Regions from separate parts of the Frankia alni ACN14a genome, predicted to be linked through region 2. Evidence: predicted binding sites of a transcription regulator. Region 2 holds the regulator's gene; each other region holds the start of a gene.
The links. Region 2 encodes LexA, which represses DNA repair genes until DNA is damaged. Its sites were predicted from a motif close to CGAACNNNNGTTCG; they were not measured.
Positions count from the first base shown of each region.

Region 1: FRAAL_RS34840 (DUF222 domain-containing protein) is a predicted target of LexA. The motif match lies at 2,554-2,567, and genes of this name have one in related genera.
Region 3: FRAAL_RS12885 (DUF222 domain-containing protein) is a predicted target of LexA. The motif match lies at 3,107-3,120, and genes of this name have one in related genera.
Region 4: FRAAL_RS17510 (HNH endonuclease signature motif containing protein) is a predicted target of LexA. The motif match lies at 2,673-2,686, and genes of this name have one in related genera.

Region 1 covers NC_008278.1:3,025,761-3,031,406, reverse strand. Annotated here, with positions in the region: gene FRAAL_RS12240 (hypothetical protein) at 1-43, shown strand, start outside; gene FRAAL_RS12235 (replication initiator) at 434-1,819, shown strand; gene FRAAL_RS34840 (DUF222 domain-containing protein) at 1,940-2,521, opposite strand; gene FRAAL_RS12225 (enoyl-CoA hydratase/isomerase family protein) at 2,691-3,905, shown strand; gene FRAAL_RS12220 (alpha/beta fold hydrolase) at 4,111-4,962, shown strand; gene FRAAL_RS12215 (carbonic anhydrase) at 4,972-5,508, shown strand; gene cobF (precorrin-6A synthase (deacetylating)) at 5,558-5,646, opposite strand, start outside.
Region 2 covers NC_008278.1:6,172,827-6,178,472, reverse strand. Annotated here, with positions in the region: gene FRAAL_RS24840 (helix-turn-helix transcriptional regulator) at 1-338, opposite strand, end outside; gene hflX (GTPase HflX) at 776-2,236, shown strand; gene lexA (transcriptional repressor LexA) at 2,460-3,221, opposite strand; gene FRAAL_RS24825 (LysM peptidoglycan-binding domain-containing protein) at 3,743-4,048, shown strand; gene nrdR (transcriptional regulator NrdR) at 4,434-5,228, shown strand.
Region 3 covers NC_008278.1:3,191,196-3,196,841, reverse strand. Annotated here, with positions in the region: gene FRAAL_RS12905 (NAD(P)-dependent oxidoreductase) at 1-166, opposite strand, end outside; gene FRAAL_RS12900 (SAM-dependent methyltransferase) at 286-1,143, opposite strand; gene FRAAL_RS12895 (aldo/keto reductase) at 1,310-2,281, shown strand; gene FRAAL_RS12890 (MerR family transcriptional regulator) at 2,323-2,682, opposite strand; gene FRAAL_RS12885 (DUF222 domain-containing protein) at 3,153-4,340, shown strand; gene FRAAL_RS12880 (response regulator) at 4,904-5,338, opposite strand.
Region 4 covers NC_008278.1:4,298,475-4,304,120, forward strand. Annotated here, with positions in the region: gene FRAAL_RS17505 (MFS transporter) at 524-2,482, shown strand; gene FRAAL_RS17510 (HNH endonuclease signature motif containing protein) at 2,719-4,122, shown strand; gene FRAAL_RS17515 (MDR family NADP-dependent oxidoreductase) at 4,262-5,437, opposite strand; gene FRAAL_RS17520 (pyridoxamine 5'-phosphate oxidase family protein) at 5,613-5,646, shown strand, end outside.

The DNA.
Region 1 (5,646 bases), 3.1 Mb from region 2:
CTGGCTCGTCACCACGCTCGTGTTCACGCAGAGCGGGTGCTAGCCGGGGGCAGGGGGCATTCGCACCGGCGGCCGTGGGCCTGGCTGCCAGTCTTCTCCTTCTCCCGAACATCGTCACGGCGCTAACGGCCTCGCTCTCACCATGCCCCGCGTCTTGTGTGGCGGCTGGTCACGTCCGCCCCGGTGGGATGTCGTCTTCCGTCATCCTGCCCGGGGCTTTCCTGCATTGCGGGAACCCAAGCGTGTCGTGATGCGTTGATATGGGTGGCTGAGCTACTGCTATCGCCATTACTTAGAACGGGTCACGCCAATAAGACGGGCTGCCAATAGCTGGCCGGGCTCGGGGCGTCAACGACCGCCCTTGCCCGTTGACCTGTGTGCCGCCTGGCGTTAGCCGGGCTGGACCGGGTCCGCCTGGAAGCGGTATCTCCCTATGCCCCAGGGTGTTCCCGACTCTCGTGGTGTTCCCGTCGTTGCTGGTGGTTGTTCTTCTCCGATTCGCCTGACCGGTCATACCGATCATGTTGATCGGGGTTCCGGTGAGGTTCGGCGGGTGTTCTCGTCCGCTGGTCAACCCGGCGGTGTGGTGCATGTGCGGTGTAACAATCGGCGGGAGTCGGTGTGTCCGGCGTGCTCGCAGGTTTACAAGCGTGATGCCCGGCGGATTGTGCTGTCCGGGCTGGCCGGTGGCGGCGGGGTGCCGGACACGGTGGCGGGTCATCCGGCGTTGTTCGTCACGCTGACCGCGCCCAGCTTCGGCCCGGTGCATTCCCGCCGCTCGCCCGGCAAGGACGGGCAGGCGCGGGCGTGCCGCCCCCGGCGGGGCACGTGTCCGCATGGCCGGGCGGCGGGGTGTCATGCCCGCCACGGTGACGGGGATCCGCTGCTCGGGTCGCCGTTGTGCGCGGACTGCTTCGACTATCCGGGTGCGGTGGTGTGGAACAGTCTCGTTCCCCGGTTGTGGAAGGCGACCCGGGACGGCGTCGAGTCCGCGGTGGCCCGGTCGGCGGGGCTGACGGTGGCGGGGCTGCGCCGTCAGCTGCGGATCACGTTCGTGAAGGCGGCGGAAATGCAGGCCCGCGGCCTGGTCCACCTGCACGCCGTGATCCGACTCGACGGATGGATTGAGGATCCCGAGCAGATCGCGGCGCCCCCCGCGTGGGCGACCACGGACCTGATCGGCGACTGCCTGCGCGGCGTCCTCGCGGACGTGACGGTGCCCGCCCCGGACCCGGATGATCCGGCCGGAACGCGGGCGGTGCGCTGGGGTGCGCAGGTCGACATCTCCCCGATCGTCCTGGACCGTTCGACCGATGCCGGGCGGATTGCGAACTACCTGGCGAAGTATCTGACGAAGAGTGTGCAGGCCGGGGGGATGCTCGACCGGCCGGTGCGTAGCCTCGCCCACCTGGAGCGCCTCCCGCTGAACGCCCACGGGCGGCGGCTGGTCGAGACCTGCTGGCAGCTCGGCGCGGACGAACGGTATGCCGCAGCGCTCGATGAGGCGGCCGGACGGCTACCCGCGCGGACGGTGGGGCTGCTGCGCTGGTCGCATCAGTGGGGCTTCGGAGGTCACTGGCTCACGAAAGCCCGCCGCTACTCCACCACGTTCACGGTCCTGCGCGACGGACGGCGCGTCTGGGCTCGCACGATGATCGCCGCACAGTCCGGGCGGTCTCTCGTCGACGCCTTCGGCCGTCCGGACGGCGATCCGGCGACGGTCACCGTCCGGGCCTGGCAATACGCCGGGCGCGGCGGCCCGGACAGTCCACCACCACGGGTGGTCGGGGCGGGAAGCGTCCGCGGGGTGCAGCGGTGAACGGGCCGGGAGTACAGCCGTCCCTGTTCGACGACGTGCCGGGCGAGAACGACCCGGACCGGCGCGACGCCGGCCAGGACATGAGCACCGAAGGTCCCTGCTCGACACCAGCCCCGGACGTCACGCACGTCCCGCAGCGACCGGCACCGGCGGACGGGTGGGCGGGCGGGCGGCCCCCGGCCCGTTCGCGCGTTGAGGATCATGTGGCGCGGCTCCTCGCACGCGCCCCGCGGCTGACCGACCGGCAGAAAGCAGACCTGCGGCGGCTGCTCGGTCCTCCACCCCGGTGGGCATCATGATCGAACGGTGGTGCCTCAACCGAACTGTGAGCTGCTCGACCGTGAGCTCGCCGCTGGCCAGAGCCGCGCCGGTGGCCTGGCACACCTCGTGGACATCACGGGCGAGGGCGACCTGCCGGCGCGCCTCTCTGGGCGCGAGGGACAGCCGGTCCCGTAACCAGCCGGCGGTGTCCACCGCCCCCTGCCGCAGGGCGAACCCCCGAACCTGCGCCTCGACCAGCAGGCGACCTCGCGCGGCCGCCACCCGCCCGACCAGGCGGCAGACCCCCTCCATCAACGCCTCCAACTCGGCGTCCGACAGCCGCCAGGTCGCATCCGACAGCAACCCGTCGAGCTGCCCGCCGATCACCGCCAACCGGGCCGGCGGCGCCGGCCCGTCTTCCGTATCGTCCTCGAAGCCCATGGATCAACGGTAGGTCGACACACCCCCAATGTCGAACGTATGTTCGTCTGCGTGAACAGACTGCCTCGGCACCCGCACGGGCGATCCCTACCGTGGGCAGCCCTCGGCCGGCAGGATGGGCGGAATCCTCTCGGTTCCGCTGTTCCTCGACTCGAAGGGTGGCGCACCCATGTCCCCGCACGCGGCTGATGCCCAGCCCCTCACCGGATCGGCACCCGGATCGGCGCACGCCGGGCACCCCACCGGTCCGTCGTCCGGCACGGCATCGGAGCCGGAGGTGCTGGTGCGGCGGGAGGGCCCGGGCGGGCGGCTCGGACGGCTCACCCTGAACCGGCCGCGCGCGATCAACGCGCTGACGCCGACCATGGTCGGCCTGCTCGACGCGGCGCTGCGGGACTGGGCGGACGACCCGACGGTCGCCGTCGTCGTCCTCGACGGCGCGGGCGAGCGCGGGCTGTGCGCCGGCGGGGACATCCGGGCGATCCGCGAGGCGGTGCTCGCCGGGGCACCCGAGCGGGCGCTGGCGTTCTGGGCGGGCGAGTACCGGCTCAACGCCCGCATCCGCCGGTTCCCCAAGCCGTACATCGCGATCATGGACGGGATCGTCATGGGCGGCGGCATCGGCGTCTCCGCGCACGGCGGGGTCCGCATCGTCACCGAGCGGTCGGTACTGAGCATGCCCGAGGTCGGCATCGGCTTCATCCCCGACGTCGGCGGCACGTGGCTGCTGTCGCACGCCCCCGGCGAGCTCGGCACGCATCTGGCCCTCACCGCCGCCCGCATCGGCGCCGCCGACGCGATCACCGCCGGCCTGGCCGACCACTACCTGCCCGCCGCCCGCCTCCCCGACCTGCTCGACGCACTCCGCCGCGCGCCCGACCCGGCCGACGCGCTCGCCGCCTTCGACTTCACCGCCCACACCCCGCCCCCCGGGCATCTCACCACCGACCGCGCGTGGATCGACGAGCTCTACCGCGGCGACAAGGTCACCGAGATCCTCGCGGCGCTCACGGCGAGCCCCGTGCCGGCGGCGACCGCCGATGCGGCGGAGATCGGCGGCAAGTGCCCGACGTCGCTGGTCGTCACGCTGCGCGCGCTGCGGGCCGCGCGGTCCATGACGAGCCTGGAGGCGGCGCTCGACCAGGAGTACCGGCTGGCCGGGGCGAGCCTCGCGACGGCGGACCTCGTCGAGGGCATCCGGGCGGCGGTCGTCGACAAGGACCGCGACCCCCGATGGTCACCGGCGAGCCTCGACGAGGTCGACCCGGCCGAGGTCGACCGGTTCTTCGCCCCCGTCGACGTCGAGCTCGGCCTCGCCGCTGCCCAGTCCGCTGCCGCTGCCCAGTCCGCCGCCGGCCAGTCCGCCGCCGCGCCCGCCCGCTGACCCGGCGCCCGCCCGCCGACCCGGCGCCGGCCGGCCGTTCGGGTGAACGGACGGCCGCGGTGCTATCCGGCCGTGGCGGCGGCGCACCGTGTCGCCCTACCGACCCAGGTGGTTACGGAACGTTTACTGTCAGCCCCGGCGAGACCGCGCCCGGCCGCGCCCTGGCGGACGCCGCCGCAGACCTGCCGACGGGAGGACGATCATCGTGCCCACGATCACCACGCGGAACGGCGCCGAGATCTTCTACAAGGACTGGGGCGCCGGCCAGCCGGTCGTGTTCAGCCACGGCTGGCCGCTGACCGCCGACGTCTGGGACAGTCAGGTCAAGCTCGTCGCCGACCACGGGTACCGCGGGATCGCCCATGATCGCCGTGGCGGCGGCCGGTCCAGCCAGACCTGGGATGGCAACGACATGGACACCTATGCCGACGACCTCGCCCAGGTGATCGAGGCCCTCGATCTGACCGACGCCGTCCTGGTCGGTCACTCCACCGGAGGCGGCGAGGTGGCCCGCTATCTGGGTCGGCACGGCTCCTCCCGGGTGGCCAGGGCCGTGCTGCGGGGCGCGGTGGCGCCGCATCTGCTCGGCACCGACAGTGATCCGGGGGGCGCGCCGATGGCGGTCTTCGACGGACTGCGCGCGGGGCTGTCCGCGGACCGGGCCCAGTTCTACCGGGACCTCAGCGAACCCTTCTACGGCAACAACCGCGACGGCGCGAACGTGTCCCGGGGAACCCGCGACGGCGCGAACGTGTCCCGGGGAACCCGCGACGCCTTCTGGCAGATGTGCATGACGGTCGGGGTCAAGGGTGCCTTCGACTGCATCGCCGCGTTCTCCGAGACGGACCTGACCGAGGATCTGAAGAAGATCGACGTCCCGGTCCTCCTCTCGCACGGCGACGATGACCAGATCGTGCCGATCGAGGCCTCGTCGTACCGCTCGGTGAAGCTGATTCCCCACGCCACGTTGAAGGTCCACCCCGGCGCTCCGCACGGCCTGACCGGTCGGTTCGAGCAGGACTTCAACCAGGAGCTGCTCGACTTCATCGCCGGTTGAGGAGGCGTCGTGACCAGCGCGGACGATCTGACCAGACGTAACGCGAAGTTCGCCGCCGCCGGATTCAGCGCCGACCCGAGCATCAGTCCCAGCGGCAACCTGATGGTCGTCTGCTGTGTCGACCCCCGCGTCGATCCGACTCGCGTGCTGGGCCTCGAACAGGGCGAGGCCGCCGTGATCCGCAACGTCGGCGGGCGGATCACGCCCGCGACGCTGCGCACGATGGCGTTGCTCGGCGAGGTCGGCCAGGCCGACCGCGACGGCCGTCCCGCCGGCGACTGGAATCTGGTCATCCTGCACCACACCGACTGCGGCATGACGGACCTGGCCGCCTTCCCGGCGCTGCTCGCCGACTACTTCGAGATCCCCGCCCGCGACCTCGACGCCAAGGCGGTCGGCGACCCGGTCGCCTCGGTTCGCGTCGACGTCGGCATCATCGAGCGGGAGATCCGCGCCAGGGGCTTCCTGGTGTCAGGACTCGTCTACGACGTCGCCACCGGGCTGGTCGACACCGTCGTCGGCCCCACGCCGGTACGCAGCGAGTAGATCGCCGCTCAGGCGGTGGTGCGCGCTCCTCGCCCGGCGGGGCACCGCACTATTCGAGAATGTCGGCGTCGGCCGGTGCGGCGGACGGGCGATGGTCGGCGGGGCCGGGTCCGGGTCCGGCTCCGGGCCCGGGCGGGC
Region 2 (5,646 bases):
AGCTCCGCGGCGGGCACCCCGAGCCGGGCCGGACCGCACCCGGGATCGAAGCGCAGGCCGAGGTGGCGCACCCCCGGCGCCCAGCTCGCGAGCGTGGCGACCGTGTCCGGGCCGGCGACGATCAGTCGGCCGTCGGAGCTCCAGATGATGTCGATGCAGCCGTCGGGCAGGATCCGGTGGACCTGCGCCACCCGCCCGTCGGGGGCCGGGCCACCCGCTGGCAGGCGTCGCCGCAGCGGGTCGGCCCCCGCCTGATCGAGGCCGCCGGCAGGCCCGGACGGGCCGTGCGCGGACCAGATCGTGGCCGGCAGCCGGGTCGCCGGTCGTTCCCGGTACACGGCGTCGACGGTACGCGGCCGACGTCCCGTTCGGGGCGCCCCGAACGGGGCGTCTACCTCGTGCCGGGGGCTTGTCGACCCGCGGTCACGACAGTGGTGCACGGGAGCGCTTTGCGTCAGGTCGGCGAGGCCAGGGCGCCCGCAGCGCGGTGAGGTGGCCGCCGAGGGTCCGTTGCGCTGTCTGGGCGCCCATGCCCCGTTCCGGGTGCCTGTGCCGGCCGATGTGAAGGCCACGGCATGCCAACCCGGAAACCGTTCGCGATCGTCATGGCGGCGTGGGACCCTGGTCGGAGACGGGATGAATCCGCAAGGCAGCGACCGACGCCCGCGCCGGCCCCTGTCGCGGACCTCATCAGGTCGCCGGAACCCGCGCGTGACCTGGCCGGACGAAGCGGCGCGGAATCTCGCGGCAGCGAGCCGCGTTGAGAACGGATGGTATGACTCTTCCTGCCGACGCCCTGACGGCGTCCACTTTCGACAGATCCCTCATCGACCTCGCCGATGCGGATTCGGCGTACCTCTCGGGTTTCTATGACGATTCGGGAGACGGCTTCGACCTGGAGGAGCGCGCGGCACTGCGCCGTGTGCCCGGGCTGGCCACCGAGCTCGACGACGTCACCGAGGTCGAGTACCGCCAGCTTCGGCTGGAGCAGGTCGTCCTCATCGGAGTGTGGACGTCGGGTTCGCTGCGGTCGGCCGAGGCCTCCATGGCGGAGCTCGCCGCCCTCGCGACCACGGCGGGTTCGGTCGTGCTCGACGCGCTCGTGCAGCGTCGCGACCGGCCGGACGCGTCGACCTATGTCGGGTCCGGCAAGGCCCGCGAACTCGCCGAGGTCGTCGCCGCGACCGGCGCGGACACGGTGATCTGCGACGGCGAGCTCACCCCGGGCCAGCTGCGCCAGCTCGAGGAGGTCGTCAAGGTCAAGGTCATCGACCGGACGGCGCTCATCCTCGACATCTTCGCCCAGCACGCGACGTCCCGGGAGGGCAAGGCTCAGGTCGAGCTCGCCCAGCTCCAGTACATGCTGCCCCGCCTGCGTGGCTGGGGTGAGTCGATGTCCCGCGCTGCGGCCAGCGGCGGCGGACGTGCCCCCATCGGGACCCGTGGACCCGGCGAGACGAAGATCGAGACGGACCGCCGGCGACTGCGCGCCCGGATGGCACGCCTGCGCCGGGAGCTCGCCGGGATGGCGACCGTGCGGGAGACGAAGCGGTCGGCTCGCCGGCGCGGCGAGGTGCCCGCGGTGGCGATCGCCGGCTACACCAACGCCGGCAAGTCATCGCTGCTCAACCGTCTCACCGGCGCCGGCGTCCTCGTCGAGGACGCGCTGTTCGCCACGCTGGACCCGACCGTGCGGCGCGCGACCCTGCCGGACGGCCGGGCGTTCACCCTCACCGACACGGTCGGCTTCGTCCGGCACCTGCCGCACCAGATCGTCGAGGCGTTCCGCTCGACCCTGGAGGAGGTCGCCGACGCGGACCTCATCCTGCACGTCGTCGACGGCTCCGCTCCCGACCCGGCCGCCCAGATCTCCGCGGTGCGCGAGGTGCTCAACGACATCGACGCGGGCAACGTTGCCGAGTTGATTGTCGTGAACAAGGTTGACGCCACCGAGCCGACCGTCCTCGCCGGCCTGCGCCAGCTCGCGCCCGACGCTGTCTTCGTCTCGGCGCGCACGGGGGAGGGGTTGACCGCGCTCGTCGACGCCCTGTGCGCCCGGGTTCCCCACCCCGACGTGGAGATGAAGGTCCTCGTCCCCTACACGCGGGGCGATCTCGTCTCACGGGTGCACGCCCACGGCGAGGTGCTCGAGTTGGAGCACACCGCGGACGGCACCCGCCTGCTCGCGAGGGTGTCCCCGTCGCTCGCCGCGGAACTGCACGCCTTCCAGCCCTGATCCCAGCCCTGACCTGCCCTCAGCCCTGACCCATTCCCCCAGCCCTGGCCCGTCAGCCCTGTTCCCTCGGGACCGAGGCTGTCGGGACCGGGGCTGTCGGGACCGGGGCTGTCGGGACCGGCATTGACCCGCCGCCGACGGGCACGGCACGGCCGGTGGCACCTGTCCCGCGGTTCGTGGCAGCCGAACCGGCCGGCCGCCTCGCGCGGCCGGCCGTCCACGGTCAGATCCGGCGCAGCACGGCGACGATCCGCCCGAGGATCGTCGCCTCCTCGCCGGGGATGTCGCTGAACGTCGGATTCTCCGGGTGCAGCCAGATCTTCCCGTCGCGGACCCGTAGGCGCTTGACCGTCGCCTCGCCGTCGATCATCGCGGCGACGATCTCACCGTTGTCCGCGACCGGCTGCTGGCGCACCACCACCCAGTCGCCGTCACAGATCGCTGCATTGATCATCGACTCGCCGACGACCCGGAGCAGGAACAGAGTGCCCTCGCCGACGATCTCCTTCGGCAGGGGAAAGACGTCCTCGATCGCCTGCTCGGCCAGGATCGGCCCGCCGGCGGCGATCCGCCCGAGGACCGGCACGTAGGCCGCGGACCCCTCGCCGCCCACCCCGGCCGGCGCCGCCGCGGCGCCCGGGAACGTCGACACGACAGCCGCCGCGCCGGAATCGGCCTTGCGCCGTGGCCGGTCGGGGCTGAGCACCTCCATGGCCCGCGGACGGTTCGGGTCCCGGCGCAGGTAGCCCTTCTCCTCCAGCACCTTGAGCTGATGCGCCACGCTGCTCGTGCTGGTCAGCCCCACCGCCTCCCCGATCTCCCGCACGCTGGGCGGGTACCCGCGCCGTTCCACCTCGGCCCGGATGACCTCGAGCACCTTGCGCTGCCGGGGGGTCAGGCCGGCTGCGTCCGCGGGGTTTTCGGGAAAGGCCCGCACGTTGCCGCGGGCCCCGCCCCGGCGTGTACCCCTGCCTTGGCTGGTCATCGCCTACCGCTCTCCTCGTCGCCTACTCCGTCGCCGGTTGGTCGCCGCGCGGCCGCGCGCCGGACGTGCGCGCGGCTGACGGCCTCGCCCGGCGAGACCGGCACCCCCCACGGCACCCGGCTGTCCGCGACCGGGGGAAACCGCCCGGTGCAAACCTGATCGTCTCGACGGTAACCGCCCGGTCGCGGAATCTCAAACGTCTGTTCGAGCGTGTCCCTTTTCCTGGCGGGTCTCCGGTGCGACAATCGATCAGGAGTTCGATCGAACGGGAGTTCGTGGCGTCCGCGACCTGGTTCGGGGTGCCTGGGGAGGAAGCCGTGCACAGCGCGCACACCACGCAGGTGGTCGATCTGGCGGCTGCCCGGGAACGGGCGGCGCGCCGGGCCGGGAGATGGCCGGCGGGCGGTCCGGCGCGGGTGCGAGTGGCCCGGCCGGCCGCCGGGGTCGGTGCCGGGAGGCCGGTTCCGGGGGCGTGCCTGTCTCGTTCACCGGTTTCTCGCTCGCCGGTCTCTCGGTCGGCGGTGCGCCGTGGCGCCGGCGAGCCGCTGCCGCCGCTGCGGCTGACCCGCCGCGGCCGGGTTGTCGTGGTCGCCGTCGTCGCGCTGGCCCTCGCCGCGGTGCTGGTGGGCGTCCTGCCGCGCGCCTCGATCGCGTGGTCCGGCGAGCCGCCGCGGGGTCACCTGGTGCTCGCCGGAGAGACGCTGTGGGAGATCGCCGTTGCGCTCGACCCCGACGCCGACACCCGTGTCGTCGTGGATCGGCTGATGCGGATCAACCATCTCCCCTCGGTCGAGCTCACCCCCGGCCAGTTCCTGGTGCTGGGCTGACCCGCCGGTCGGGCGGTCCACTCCGCCACCGTCTGATCCCGGCCGGCGCTCGGCGGCTCGTCGCCGTGACGGGCCGGTCTCCGGCGGCAGCGGGCGGGTGAGGCGCCCTCGCGCAGGGTTGTCGCGCCCCCGCGGGCTGATGTCCCGGTGTGACACGCGGGGGGGCCGGTGTCCCCATCACTGGGGTTGTGCGCTAGGTTGGACACAACATCTGGTGCTTACGAGGGCGTAAGTCATCCACAGGTTGATGCACAGGCTTTCCACAGAGGTGCGGGCGGCCGTCCACAGGACGGCTTGGCCGGTGCTCGGGCGTGGGCCGGCTCCCGGCTCGTCGTCCCGCCGCGCCGGGTGGTCCGCGCCGGACCGGACGAAGGAGGCGTATCGCGTGCGATGCCCGTTCTGCCGGCATCCGGACAGCCGTGTCGTCGACAGCCGGGAGGCCGAAGAGGGCTCGGCGATTCGGCGGCGGCGATCCTGCCTGTCGTGTGGTCGCCGGTTCACCACCATGGAGGAGGCGTCGCTGCGGGTGCTCAAGCGCAGCGGCGTGGCGGAGCCCTTCAGCCGCGCCAAGGTGATCACCGGCGTGCGCAAGGCGTGCCAGGGCCGGCCGGTGCGCGACGATGATCTTGCTCTGCTGGCCCAGCGCGTGGAGGATGCCGTGCGCTCCTCGGGCTCGGCGGAGGTCCCCGCGGAGGCGATCGGCCGGGCGATCCTCGGCCCGCTCCGCGAGCTCGACGAGGTGGCCTACCTCCGTTTCGCCTCGGTGTACCTGGCCTTCGAGTCGCTCGGCGACTTCGAGAACGCGATCGCGGCGCTGCGGGCCGAGACGTCCGGTACCCGCCGCGGCGCCGAGCCGGACGACCTCGACGATCTCGACGAGCTGGGGGGCCCGGCCGGCCGCCACACCGGTGGGGCGTTCACCGACCCGGCGGACCCGATGCAGCGGGCCGGCCCCGACAGCCCCCCGTCCGGTGGCCGGCGGGTCGACTCGGACACCTCACGCCCCGGCCGCCCAGGCCGGGACATGCTCGCCGCCGTTCGCGAGCACCCGGAGACCCCGGGCCGCCGCAGCGGCGGGAACCCGTTGAACATCGTCGAGGGCGGCCTCGGCCGGGCCGAGCCGAGTACGGGGGAGTACGAGGTCGGCCGGGCGCGCGGCGCCTCGGCCACCCGCACCTGACGGGCCGCCGCCGGGCCGCGCAGGCCCCGCCCGCCCGTCCCACCAGCAGCATCGCCGCCCCGCCGGCCCGTTCCCGCGCGCACGGGACGACCTGACCCGGCCGGCGTGGGCGTCCGAACCCGTGTGACCCGATTCCGCGTTACTCGATGCCCGCGCGGCCCGGTCGCGGCGACCCGGTTTCGCGTGTCCCGGCCGTCCCCCACCTGGCCGTGTCCGTGGCCGGACGGGCGCCGGGATGGGAGTCGGGCCGCCGGGGTCGGTGTGTTCGCCATGCGTGCCGCTCCCGCCGGACCGGTTGACCCCGGGGTTCGGCTCGGCCGGCACGCCGATTCGCCCGCGGTCCGCCGTCCACGCATGCAGTGGACCGGGCCCGGGCGGGGATGCCACCACCAGTGCGCCAGCGCGCGCCGATGAGAAG
Region 3 (5,646 bases), 3.0 Mb from region 2:
CGAGGTTCACCGCCATCGGCTGACCCATCGTGCCGAGCCCGAGGAAACCGACCGGCGCCGTGCCCTCGCCGACGGGCGCCCTGCCCTCGCCGACGGGCTCCGTCACGAGCGCGGGTTCCGGATCGCCCGCGGACGCCGGGCCGGCCGTCGTGGCTGTCGAGGACATCGCGTCACCCTCCCCGCTTCGACCGGACCGGGACAGAGCCAGTATCGAGGCCGGACCAGGATCTGGCCTGGTAAGCGAGAGACTGTGTTCCGCGGCCGGCGGGAATCCCGCCGCGTCCGTCAGACTTTTCTGCCGACCGCGCCGTAGTTGCTGACCTCAAGGTCACTCAGTCCCGCCGCGGTGCCGTCGGGGCGCCAGCGGTGAACGACCTGCACCCCCGGCTCGACCAGCTCCAGACCGTCGAAGAAGCGCCCGACCTGCTCGCGGGTGCGCGGCTGCAGGGGGATGCCGCGGCTGCGGTAGGTCTCGGCGACCTGTTCCCATCCCGGGTCCTCGTCGGCGGTGACGTGGGACAGCGCGAGGTAGCTACCGGTGGGAAGCGCGTCGACGAGGCGGCGGACGATGCCGTAGGGGTCGTCGGAGTCGGGCACGAAGTGGAACAGGGCGATGAGCGACAGCGCGACCGGTTTCGTCACGTCGAGGGTGTCGCGCAGCTCCGCCGAGCCCAGGATGCTCTCGACGTCGCGGACGTCGACGTCGAGGTAGGCCGTGGCGCCCTGGGAGGTGCCGGTGAGCAGCGCGCGGGCGTGGGTCAGGACGATCGGGTCGTTGTCCGCATACACCACACGCGCGTCGGGGGCGACGCCCTGGGCGATCTCGTGCAGGTTCGGCGAGGTGGGGATGCCGGTGCCGATGTCGAGGAACTGCCGGATCCCGACCTCGCCGGCGAGGTAGCGGACCGTCCGGGCCAGGAACGCCCGGTTCTCCCGGGCGACGACCCGCAGGTTCGGGAACGCGGCGAGCGACTGCTCGGCCGCCTCCCGGTCGGCGGGGAAGTTGTCCTTCCCGCCGAGGAAGTAGTCGTACATCCGCGCCGAGTGCGGCTGGTCGGTCTTGAGATCCACCGGGTTGCGCTCCTCGACGAGACTCTGCCACCACCGCCCACCCGCCAGGTCCCGCTCGTCCGCATCCGTCATCGCGGCAGCCCCCTCGCATCGTCGGCGGATTCCTCCGGATCACCCTAACTGTCCGGTCTCTCACGCTCCGACGCGGGCCACCGGGGAATCCGGTGACCGACGGGCTAGCCTGGCTGCGGGCGCAGCACCCGGCCCGTCCCGGCCCACTCGGATTGGATCACGGCGCATGCAGCATGTGTCACTGGCTGGACTGGACGTCTCCCGCCTCGGTCTCGGCGCGATGGGGATGTCGGCGTACTACGCCGGCGCCGGTGGGGACGACGCCGAGTCGATCCGGACGATCCACCGGGCGCTGGACCTCGGCGTCACCTTCCTCGACACCGCGGAGATCTACGGTCCGTACCGCAACGAGGAGCTGGTCGGCCGGGCGATCGCCGGGCGGCGCGACGAGGTGGTGCTGGCCACCAAGTTCGGGCTGATCTCGCACCGCGACGGCGACCGGCCCGGTCTGGACAGCTCGCCGGCGAGCCTGCGGACCGCGCTCGACGGGTCCCTGCGCCGCCTCGGGGTGGAGCACGTCGACCTCTACTACCAGCACCGGGTGGACCCGGACACGCCGATCGAGGACACCGTCGGCACCCTCGGTGAGCTGGTCGCCGCGGGCAAGATCCGCCACATCGGCCTGTCCGAGGCGGGCGTCGAGACGATCCGGCGGGCCCACGCGACCCACCCGATCACAGCCCTGCAGACCGAGTACTCGTTGTGGTCGCGGGAGCCGGAGGCCGAGATCCTGCCGCTGCTGCGCGAACTCGGCATCGGTTTCGTCCCCTACTCCCCGCTCGGCCGCGGATTCCTGACCGGCCAGATCCGCTCGGCGGACCAGCTCGAGGCCGGCGACTTCCGCGGCGGCAACCCCCGCTTCGCCGCCGAGGCGCTGGCGCAGAACCTGCGGATCGTCGCCGAGGTGGAGGCCGTCGCCGGCGAGGCCGAGGCGACCCCGGCGCAGGTGGCCTTGGCGTGGCTGCTCGCTCAGGGCGACGATCTCGCGCCGATCCCGGGCACGAAGCGGGTCAGCCGGCTGGAGGAGAACGCGGCCGCGGACGCGCTCGTTCTCACCCCCGACCAGCTCGCCCGGCTCGACGCGATCGAACCGCCCGCCGGCGACCGCTACGCCGACATGTCCACCATCGACCGCTGACCATTCCGGTCGCGGGTCGTCATCGGGTCCTCATCGGGTCGTCATCGGGTGGGGCCGAGCCGGTGGGCCAGCCGGTCGCGTAGCGCGGTGAGGTCGGCGATGCGTTCCTCCAGGGCGTCCAGCCGTCGGACGGCCACCGCGAGCGCATCGGCGCAGGCGGGTCTGGGCTGGAACCGCTCCGGCAGCGGCTGGTCGAGCAGCGCAAGCAGGGACCGGAGGTCGTCGACGGTGAACCCGCTGGCGAGCAGGTGCCGGATGGTGCCGACGGTGGTGACGGCGCCGTCGTCGTACACGCGATAGCCCGCGCCGGTGCGACTCGGCCGCAGCAGGCCCTGCTCCTCGTAGTACCGCAGGGCGCGCGGGGTGGTGCCGGTCGCGCGCGCCAGCTCACCGATCTGCATCCACGTACCTCACTCCGCATCCACGACACGCCGCACCCACGACACGCCGCATCCACGACACGCCGCACCCACGACGGCTTGCCCATGTACGCATCGCGGACTCACACGGCCGCGTCGGCGGACGGGTCACCACGGTGGCGGTGGGGATCGCCAGGATGATTGTGCTCCTCGCGTCGCCGAGAGCGAGCTCCCTCCCCGAAGCGCCCCCGGCCCCCGACGACCGAGCCGGCAACCGAACGCGATGCCCACACGCCTCTCAGCTGGCACCCGACGAACGCCGGCCGACCGCGGGGGCAGTACCCCCCGTCGTGCATCGTTCGCCTACGGCTCGGTCACTCGGTGATCGATGAAACGAAGGTAGATGCGGTCAGGCGGTTCGACCGGGTGGTGGGTGGGTTCCCGTGTCGTCTCCGCCCACAGCGTACGAACAGGTGTTCGACATCCGGTGGATGTTGTTCTACCGTTACCCCATGGATCTCAACGACTTCGGGGACGGCCCTGACCCGCCGACCCGCCTCGCCACAATCTCCCGCCAGCTCGACGGGCTCCTCACCGCCCAGGCCTGGCAGCTGTCCGACACGGAGCTGGACGGGCTGCTCGAGGGGGTCTGCCGGCTGACCAGCCGCGTCGCCGCCGTCCGAGGGCTGCTGTTCGTCGAGGCCCAGAACCGCGGATTCGCCGTGCGCCACGGCGCCACCGACCTCACCGGCTGGCTCCGCGACCGGCTACGCCTGACCACCCGCGACGCCCGCCGCCAGGTCACCCTCGCCCACGACACCACCACCGTCCACACCGCCACCGGCACCGCGTTGGCCGACGGAACGATCACCGTCGAACAGGCGATGGTCATCAGCGACGCGCTACGCACCCTGCCCACCGCCACCACCCCCGACCAGCAGACCGCCGCCGAACAGGCCCTCCTACGCTTCGCCGACCAGTTCGACCCCCACCACCTGATCAAACTCGCCGCCCGCCTCCGCGAAACACTCACCACCACCGACACCTCCCCCGGCGGCGACGACCCCCACACCGACAGCCACACCGGCGAACACACCAACCCCAGCACCCGCACCACCGGCAGCGGCAGCGGCAGCGGCAGCGGCAGCGGCAGCGGCAGCGGCAGCGGCAGCGGCAGCGGCAGCGGCAGCGGCAGCGGCAGCGGCAGCGGCGGTGATGATGCCGGCAACGACGGCAGGAAAAAGCCGAGCCCGGACCCGGCGGACATCCGCCGGTTGACCCTGACCGACACCCCGACCGGCACCACCCTGATCAGCGGGGAACTCGATGCCGAAGGCGCCGCCCTGCTGCGCACCGCGTTGGACAGCCTCGCCGCCCCCCAACCCGCCGCCGACGGCACTCCCGACCGGCGCAGCCCCACCCGCCGCCGCGCCGACGCCCTCATCGACCTGGTCACCCGCGCGTTGGGTGCCGCGACCGTCCCCGAAAACGGCGGGGTACGCCCACATCTGACCGTCACCATCGACTGGAACACCCTGCTCGCCAGCGGTGCCAGCCCCGCCCTGACCAGCTGGGGACTTCCGCTGCCCCACAGCACCCTCGCCCGGCTCAGCTGCGACGCGGAGATCAGCCGGATCATCCTGGATCCCGACGGTGTCCCCCTCGACGTCGGACGATCCACCCGGGTCAAGCCGTTTTGACCCACTATCTCTGACCTGGGCGGATCCCTCCAGGAATGATCACGGACTGACGTCGACCTCCCGGAGCTCCCCGTGCACTGACTTCATGAGATACACCGAACTTTGTGATCGGTGTCACGTCTGCTACCGGTTGGCGCTTTCCAGGTCTGGTCGCGTTCGTCGGGGTCGCCGACTGTGTCTCACGTTGGTCCGTCTGGGCGACTGGGCTGCCCTAGCTGTGTGAGGTGCTGCGTTGCGTCGTCAACCCGCAGGTGTGTGCGGGTGGCCGCTGGGGTAGATGAGTCCCCGTCGGGGATCATGTGAGGGAGTGGGCGTGAGCTTGCTGGCCAGTCTGTTGCGAGACTTCGACAAAGATGATCGGGATTATCTGCTTGGTGTGATTGCCGCGAACGTTGCTGCGGATCGTGAGGCGGCCCTGGCCGGTGGGGCTCCGCGGCGTCAGGTGGACGTCGGCACCCGCTTCCGTGCCCGCCGATCGGCGCTCGGGCTGACGTCCCAGGCAGGGTCAGCGGCTGCTGATCGGCCCGTCACGTCTCGTGCGGTCGGCCCACGAGACGGCGGGGTCAGCGCGGGGCTAGACGTACCAGGTCAAGATAGAAGTCATCGATCGACTGCACTGCGTGTATGAACTCATCGAAGGTCTGCGGCTTACACACGTATGCGTTCGCGTGGAGCTGGTAGCTGGCGCGGACGTCTTCGGGAGCTTGTGATGTTGTCAGCATCACGACCGGGATCGTGCACAGGTCCGGGTCTTTCTTGATTGCTGCGAGGGTCTCCCGCCCGTCCATCCGGGGCATGTTGAGATCCAGAATGATCAGGTCCGGCCTGGGTTGGGCGGAGTCACGGAGGTAGGCGAGGGCTTCGAGTCCATCGCCGACGGGGTGGACGCGGGGTGCTTGCCCGCGGGACGCGAACGCTTCCTCGACCAACAGGACGTCTCCGGGATCGTCTTCGGCGAGCAAGACCTCGAACGAGCGACTCCCGAGCGTAGCGGCCATGGCTGCGTCCCATCGTGTGTTAATTGCCCCGCGGGGGCACAAATCATGCCATATCGGGTGCGGCCTCGGGGGTGGATGGCTTACGGCATCATAACTGTAGGTTACGTTCCCGTAGCTATCTGAGCTTTCGCCGGGATCGTTGGGACCTCGCCCTGCGGGACGCCTATCAACTGGAGCCGCGGTGCGGTGGGCGGAGGTCGGTTCGTGCTCCGCGTCCTGGGCGGCTGGCTAGCCATGCCGTGATGGTGCTGGTCCGCCAGCGTGGGCGGTCGGGTACCGATGCGTCGTCCGGCTCGGGTAGGCGTCCC
Region 4 (5,646 bases), 1.9 Mb from region 2:
CCTCAGATGGCTGTGCAGTGCAGACGGACGATGATCGCGTTCGGGTGATCGGGGGTCGGGGGGTCGGATGGTGGACGACCCGTCCGGATGGGTGCGATCCGTCCAGCGAGCAATGTAGGACGCTCCGGCGTCGACGTGCGCCGTTTCGGGTCGTGCACCGGCCGCCGAGACGGGAATGCCGATCGACAGGCGTGGTTGTTAGTATGAGTCAAGCAACTATCCGACGTGGACGCGGGCGCATGCGGCCGGCCTGACCGGCAGGCACCCGGACCGGTACGAGGCATCCAACCGACACAGTCGGCAACCAACCGACACCGTCGGCAACCAACCGACACCGTCGCCAACCGACCGACACTGTCGGCATCGGACCACGCGGCCGGATCCCGGGCCCCGCACCGCAGCGACGAGCTGCGAGCCGGCCCCGGCCTGGCCCGGCCCGCCTCGCGCCCATGCCACTCAGGAGGCCCGGCACCGCCCCGCAGCGGCGGCCCGGCCGCATCGGTGATGGAGGGAGCAGCGCCGGATGTCCACGACAGCGGGGACTCCGGTCGACGCAGCGCGCCGGCCAGACCAGGACGACCACGCGGGATACCGCTGGATCGCCCTGTCGAACACGACCATCGGGGTACTGATGGCGACGGTCAACAGCTCGATCGTCATCATCTCCCTGCCCGCGATCTTCCGCGGGATCCACCTCGATCCCCTGCAGCCGGGCAACGTCAGCTACCTGCTGTGGATGCTGATGGGCTACATGCTCGTCTCCGCCGTGCTGGTGGTGACGCTGGGCCGGCTCGGTGACATGTTCGGCCGGGTCCGGATCTACAACGCCGGCTTCGCGGTGTTCAGCGTCGCCTCGGTCGGGCTGGCGCTGACCCCCTGGCAGGGCTCGTCCGGGGCGCTGTGGCTGATCGGCTGGCGGGTCGTGCAGGGCGTGGGCGGCGCGATGCTCATGGCCAACTCCACGGCCATCCTCACCGACGCCTTCCCCACCCGCCAGCGCGGCATGGCGCTGGGCATCAACCAGGTCGCCGCGCTCGCCGGCTCCTTCGTCGGGCTGGTCGCCGGCGGCCTGCTGTCGGAGTGGAACTGGCGCGCGGTGTTCTGGGTGAGCGTGCCGATCGGCGTCGCCGGCACGATCTGGTCCTACCGCAGCCTGCGCGACACCGGCCGGCGCGCGCCCGCGCGGATCGACTGGTGGGGCAACATCACTTTCGCGGTCGGGCTGACGGCGCTGCTCGCCGGCGTCACGTACGGCATCCAGCCCTACGGCGGGCACGACATGGGCTGGCTGAACCCCAAGGTGCTCGCCGCGCTGATCGGCGGCGCCGCCGTCCTGGTCGCGTTCGTCCTCATCGAACGACGCACCGCGCAGCCGATGTTCAACCTGGCGCTGTTCCGGATCCGGGCGTTCACCGCCGGCAACGCGGCGGTCCTGCTGTCCTCGATCGCCCGCGGCGGGATGCAGTTCATGCTGATCATCTGGCTGCAGGGAATCTGGCTGCCGCTGCACGGCTACGACTACGTCGACACCCCGCTGTGGGCGGGCGTCTACCTGCTGCCGCTGACGGTCGGGTTCCTGGTGGCGGGCCCGGTGTCGGGCTTCCTGTCCGACCGGTTCGGCGCCCGCGCCTTCGCCACCGGCGGCCTGACGCTGGTCGCCGCGACCTTCGTCGGTCTGCTGCTGCTGCCGACGAACTTCAGCTACCCGGCGTTCGCGGTGCTGCTGGTCCTCAACGGGATCGGCTCGGGCCTGTTCTCCGCGCCGAACACGACCGCGGTGATGAATGCCGTGCCGGCGGCCGCCCGCGGCGGCGCGTCCGGGATGCGCGCGACGTTCATGAACTCCGGGCAGGTCCTGTCGATCGGCCTGTTCTTCTCCCTGATGATCGCCGGGCTGTCCTCGACGTTGCCGCACTCGCTGCACAGCGGGCTGGCCGCGCAGGGCGTGCCCGCCGACGTCACCGACCGGGTGGCGAACCTGCCTCCGGTCGGCAGCCTGTTCGCCGCCTTCCTCGGCTACAACCCGATGCAGAACCTGCTCGGCGACGACACTCTGCACCAGCTCCCCGCGGCGAACGCGCAGGCGCTGACGGGCAAGGAGTTCTTCCCGCACCTGATCGCCTCGCCGTTCCACCACGGCCTGATCATCGTGTTCTCGCTCGCCATCGCCATGTCGCTGATCGCCGCGGTCGCCTCCCTGCTGCGCGGCGCGAGGTACGTCCACATCGAGACGCTGCTCGCCGTCGAGGCCGCCGCCGGCCCCACCGCCACCGGCGGTGCCATCACCGACGGAGGTGACATCACCGACGGAGGTGCCGTGTCGGTAGGAAGCAGCCAGGAAACGGAAAGCAGCGATCCGGTTGGGAGCGGTCACCCGGCCAGGAGCGGTCGACCGGCGACGGGCGCCCTGCCGGCAGAGCGGCTGCAACCATCCGACCAGGCGTGCGTCGACCTGGACGCACCGACGGTACGGATCCCCTAGCCGCACTGTCTGTCCCGGGGAGGTGGACGGCCGCCCACCTCCCCGGCCACTCCGCCCGCCGCTTCCCCACCCGCGCCGCCGCTTCTCCATCCGCGCCGCGGCCCACCCATCCGCGCCCACTGCCCGTACGCGCCGCTCGCCTGTTGGTCAGGTGCGAGTTGGTTCCCGTGTCGTCTCCGCCCACAGCGTACGAACAGGTGTTCGACATTGGGTGGATGTTGTTCTACCGTTACCCCATGGATCTCAACGACTTCGGGGACGGCCCTGACCCGCCGACCCGCCTCGCCACAATCTCCCGCCAGCTCGACGGGCTCCTCACCGCGCAGGCCTGGCAGCTGTCCGACACGGAGCTGGACGGGCTGCTCGAGGGGGTCTGCCGGCTGACCAGCCGCGTCGCCGCCGTCCGAGGGCTGCTGTTCGTCGAGGCCCAGGACCGCGGATTCGCCGTGCGCCACGGCGCCACCGACCTCACCGGCTGGCTGCGCGACCGGCTACGCCTGACCACCCGCGACGCCCGCCGCCAGGTCACCCTCGCCCACGACACCACCACCGTCCACACCGCCACCGGCACCGCGTTGGCCGACGGAACGATCACCGTCGAACAGGCGATGGTCATCAGCGACGCGCTACGCACCCTGCCCACCGCCACCACCCCCGACCAGCAGACCGCCGCCGAACAGGCCCTCCTACGCTTCGCCGACCAGTTCGACCCCCACCACCTCGTCAAACTCGCCGCCCGCCTCCGCGAAACACTCACCACCACCGACACCTCCCCCGGCGGCGACGACCCCCACACCGACAGCCACACCGGCGAACACACCAACCCCAGCACCCGCAAGACCGGCAGCGGCGGTGATGATGCCGGCAACGACGGCAGGAAAAAGCCGAGCCCGGACCCGGCGGACATCCGCCGGTTGACCCTGACCGACACCCCGACCGGCACCACCCTGATCAGCGGGGAACTCGATACCGAAGGCGCCGCCCTGCTGCGCACCGCGTTGGACAGCCTCGCCGCCCCCCAACCCGCCGCCGACGGCACTCCCGACCGGCGCAGCCCCACCCGCCGCCGCGCCGACGCCCTCATCGACCTGGTCACCCGCGCGTTGGGTGCCGCGACCGTCCCCGAAAACGGCGGGGTACGCCCACATCTGACCGTCACCATCGACTGGAACACCCTGCTCGCCAGCGGTGCCAGCCCCGCCCTGACCAGCTGGGGACTTCCGCTGCCCCACAGCACCCTCGCCCGGCTCAGCTGCGACGCGGAGATCAGCCGGATCATCCTGGATCCCGACGGTGTCCCCCTCGACGTCGGACGATCCACCCGCGTCGTGCCGCCACAGCTGCGTCGCGCACTCGTGGCCCGCGACCGGGGCTGCAGCTTCCCCGGCTGTGACCGGCCACCCACCTGGTGCGAAGCACACCACGTCATCCACTGGACACACGGCGGTGTCACCGCCCTGCACAACCTCGTCCTGCTCTGCGGCCACCACCACCGCCAAGTCCACCACGACGGCTGGACCATCATCTTCACCGACGACGGACACCCCGCCTACACCCCACCCTGGCGCATCGACCCCCACCAGACACCCCGCCGCAACCCCTACACCCACCCACCCGACCTCCTCACCAGCGCCACCTGACAAGGGGTGGTCGGCCCACGGCTGACCGCCGGCCGGTTCCCTGTCCCCGGTCGACCGGTGGGACCGCACACCACCTCACGGTCCACCCGCCGGTTCGCTCACCATGCCACGCGACCGCGCACGGACACGCCGACAGGTCCTACATGCCTGGTCCGTCAACCCGGATGACGACCCGGCCGGTGAACGCCCCACGCAGCAGGTCGGTGAAAGCGCGTGGCGCGTTCTCGATCCCGTCCACGATGGTCTCGTCGAGTTGCAGCCGGCCCGTCGCCAGCCAGTGGCCGATCTCCTGTTCGGCCTCGGCGCGGCGGTCCGCGAAGTCGGCGGTGCGCAGACCCCGCAGGGTGAGCCGGTTGGCGATGGCGTAGCCCAGGTCCGGGGTCGTCTCCTCGCCCGCGGCCCGGCCGGGCCGCGGGCCGGTCTGGCGATCGAGCAGCCCGCACAGCACCACCCGGCCGTGCGGGCGCAGCAGGCGGACCGCGGCGGCGAGCTGTGCGCCGCCGGTGTTGTCGAAGTAGACGTCGATGCCCTCCGGGGCGCATTCGCGCAGCCGATCGAGCACGGGGCCGTCCCGGTGGTCGAAGGCCGCGTCGAAGCCGAGAGTCCCAGTCACGTGCGCGACCTTGGCCGGTGACCCCGCGCTGCCGATCACCCGGCCGGCACCGCGCAGCCGTGCGATCTGACCGGCGAGGCCGCCGACCGCTCCGGCCGCGCCGGACACGAACACGGTGTCGCCGGATCGCAGCTCGGCCGCGGCGACCAGACCGGCCCAGGCGGTCAGCAGCGGGGCCAGATACGCGGTCGGGGTGGGGAGGACGGCAGGGTCGACCCGCCGTAGCGCCGCCGCGTCGGCGACGGCGAACTCGCGCCATCCGAGCTGGTGACAGACCTCGTCGCCCACGGCGAAGCCGGGGTCGGTGCTGGCGACGACCTCACCGAGGGCGGCCCCCGGCACGACGTCGCCGAGGGTGAGCCGGGGCAGCGGCAGGCCGACGTCGCCGAGGAACAGGCGGGCGGCGGCGTCGAGAGCAAACAGGGTGGTGCGGACGACGACCTGCCCTGGCCGCGGGGCCGGCACTGCGGCCAGTTCCACGCGGAAGTCCTCCGGTGCCGGCAGCCCGACCGGATACGCGGCGAGACGTACCAGCCGACCGGCAGCCGGTGCGGACAGCGACTCGACGGGCGACGACGAGGTAGGCGACGACGAGGCAGGCGACGACGAGGCAGGTGCCGACGAGATGGGCGACGACGGGGCGGGTGGGGTGACCTGCGGCGGCTCGGTGGCGGACGAGGTGGCGGGGGTGGAGGCGCTCATGTCGCCGACGGTAGGGGCTTCCGCGTGCGTGAAGGTCAAGCCCGCCACGCCGGGAAAATGGCCGACCATAGGAAGTGGGAGTCTCGATTGCGTGCATTGACGGTGCAGGCCGGGTTCCGTGGCAGGCAGGCCATCGGCAGTGTCACCCAGTGCCCAACCGAAGGGAGATGCGGACATGACGGTTCCGACGGAGGATGCCGCCGCTGGTC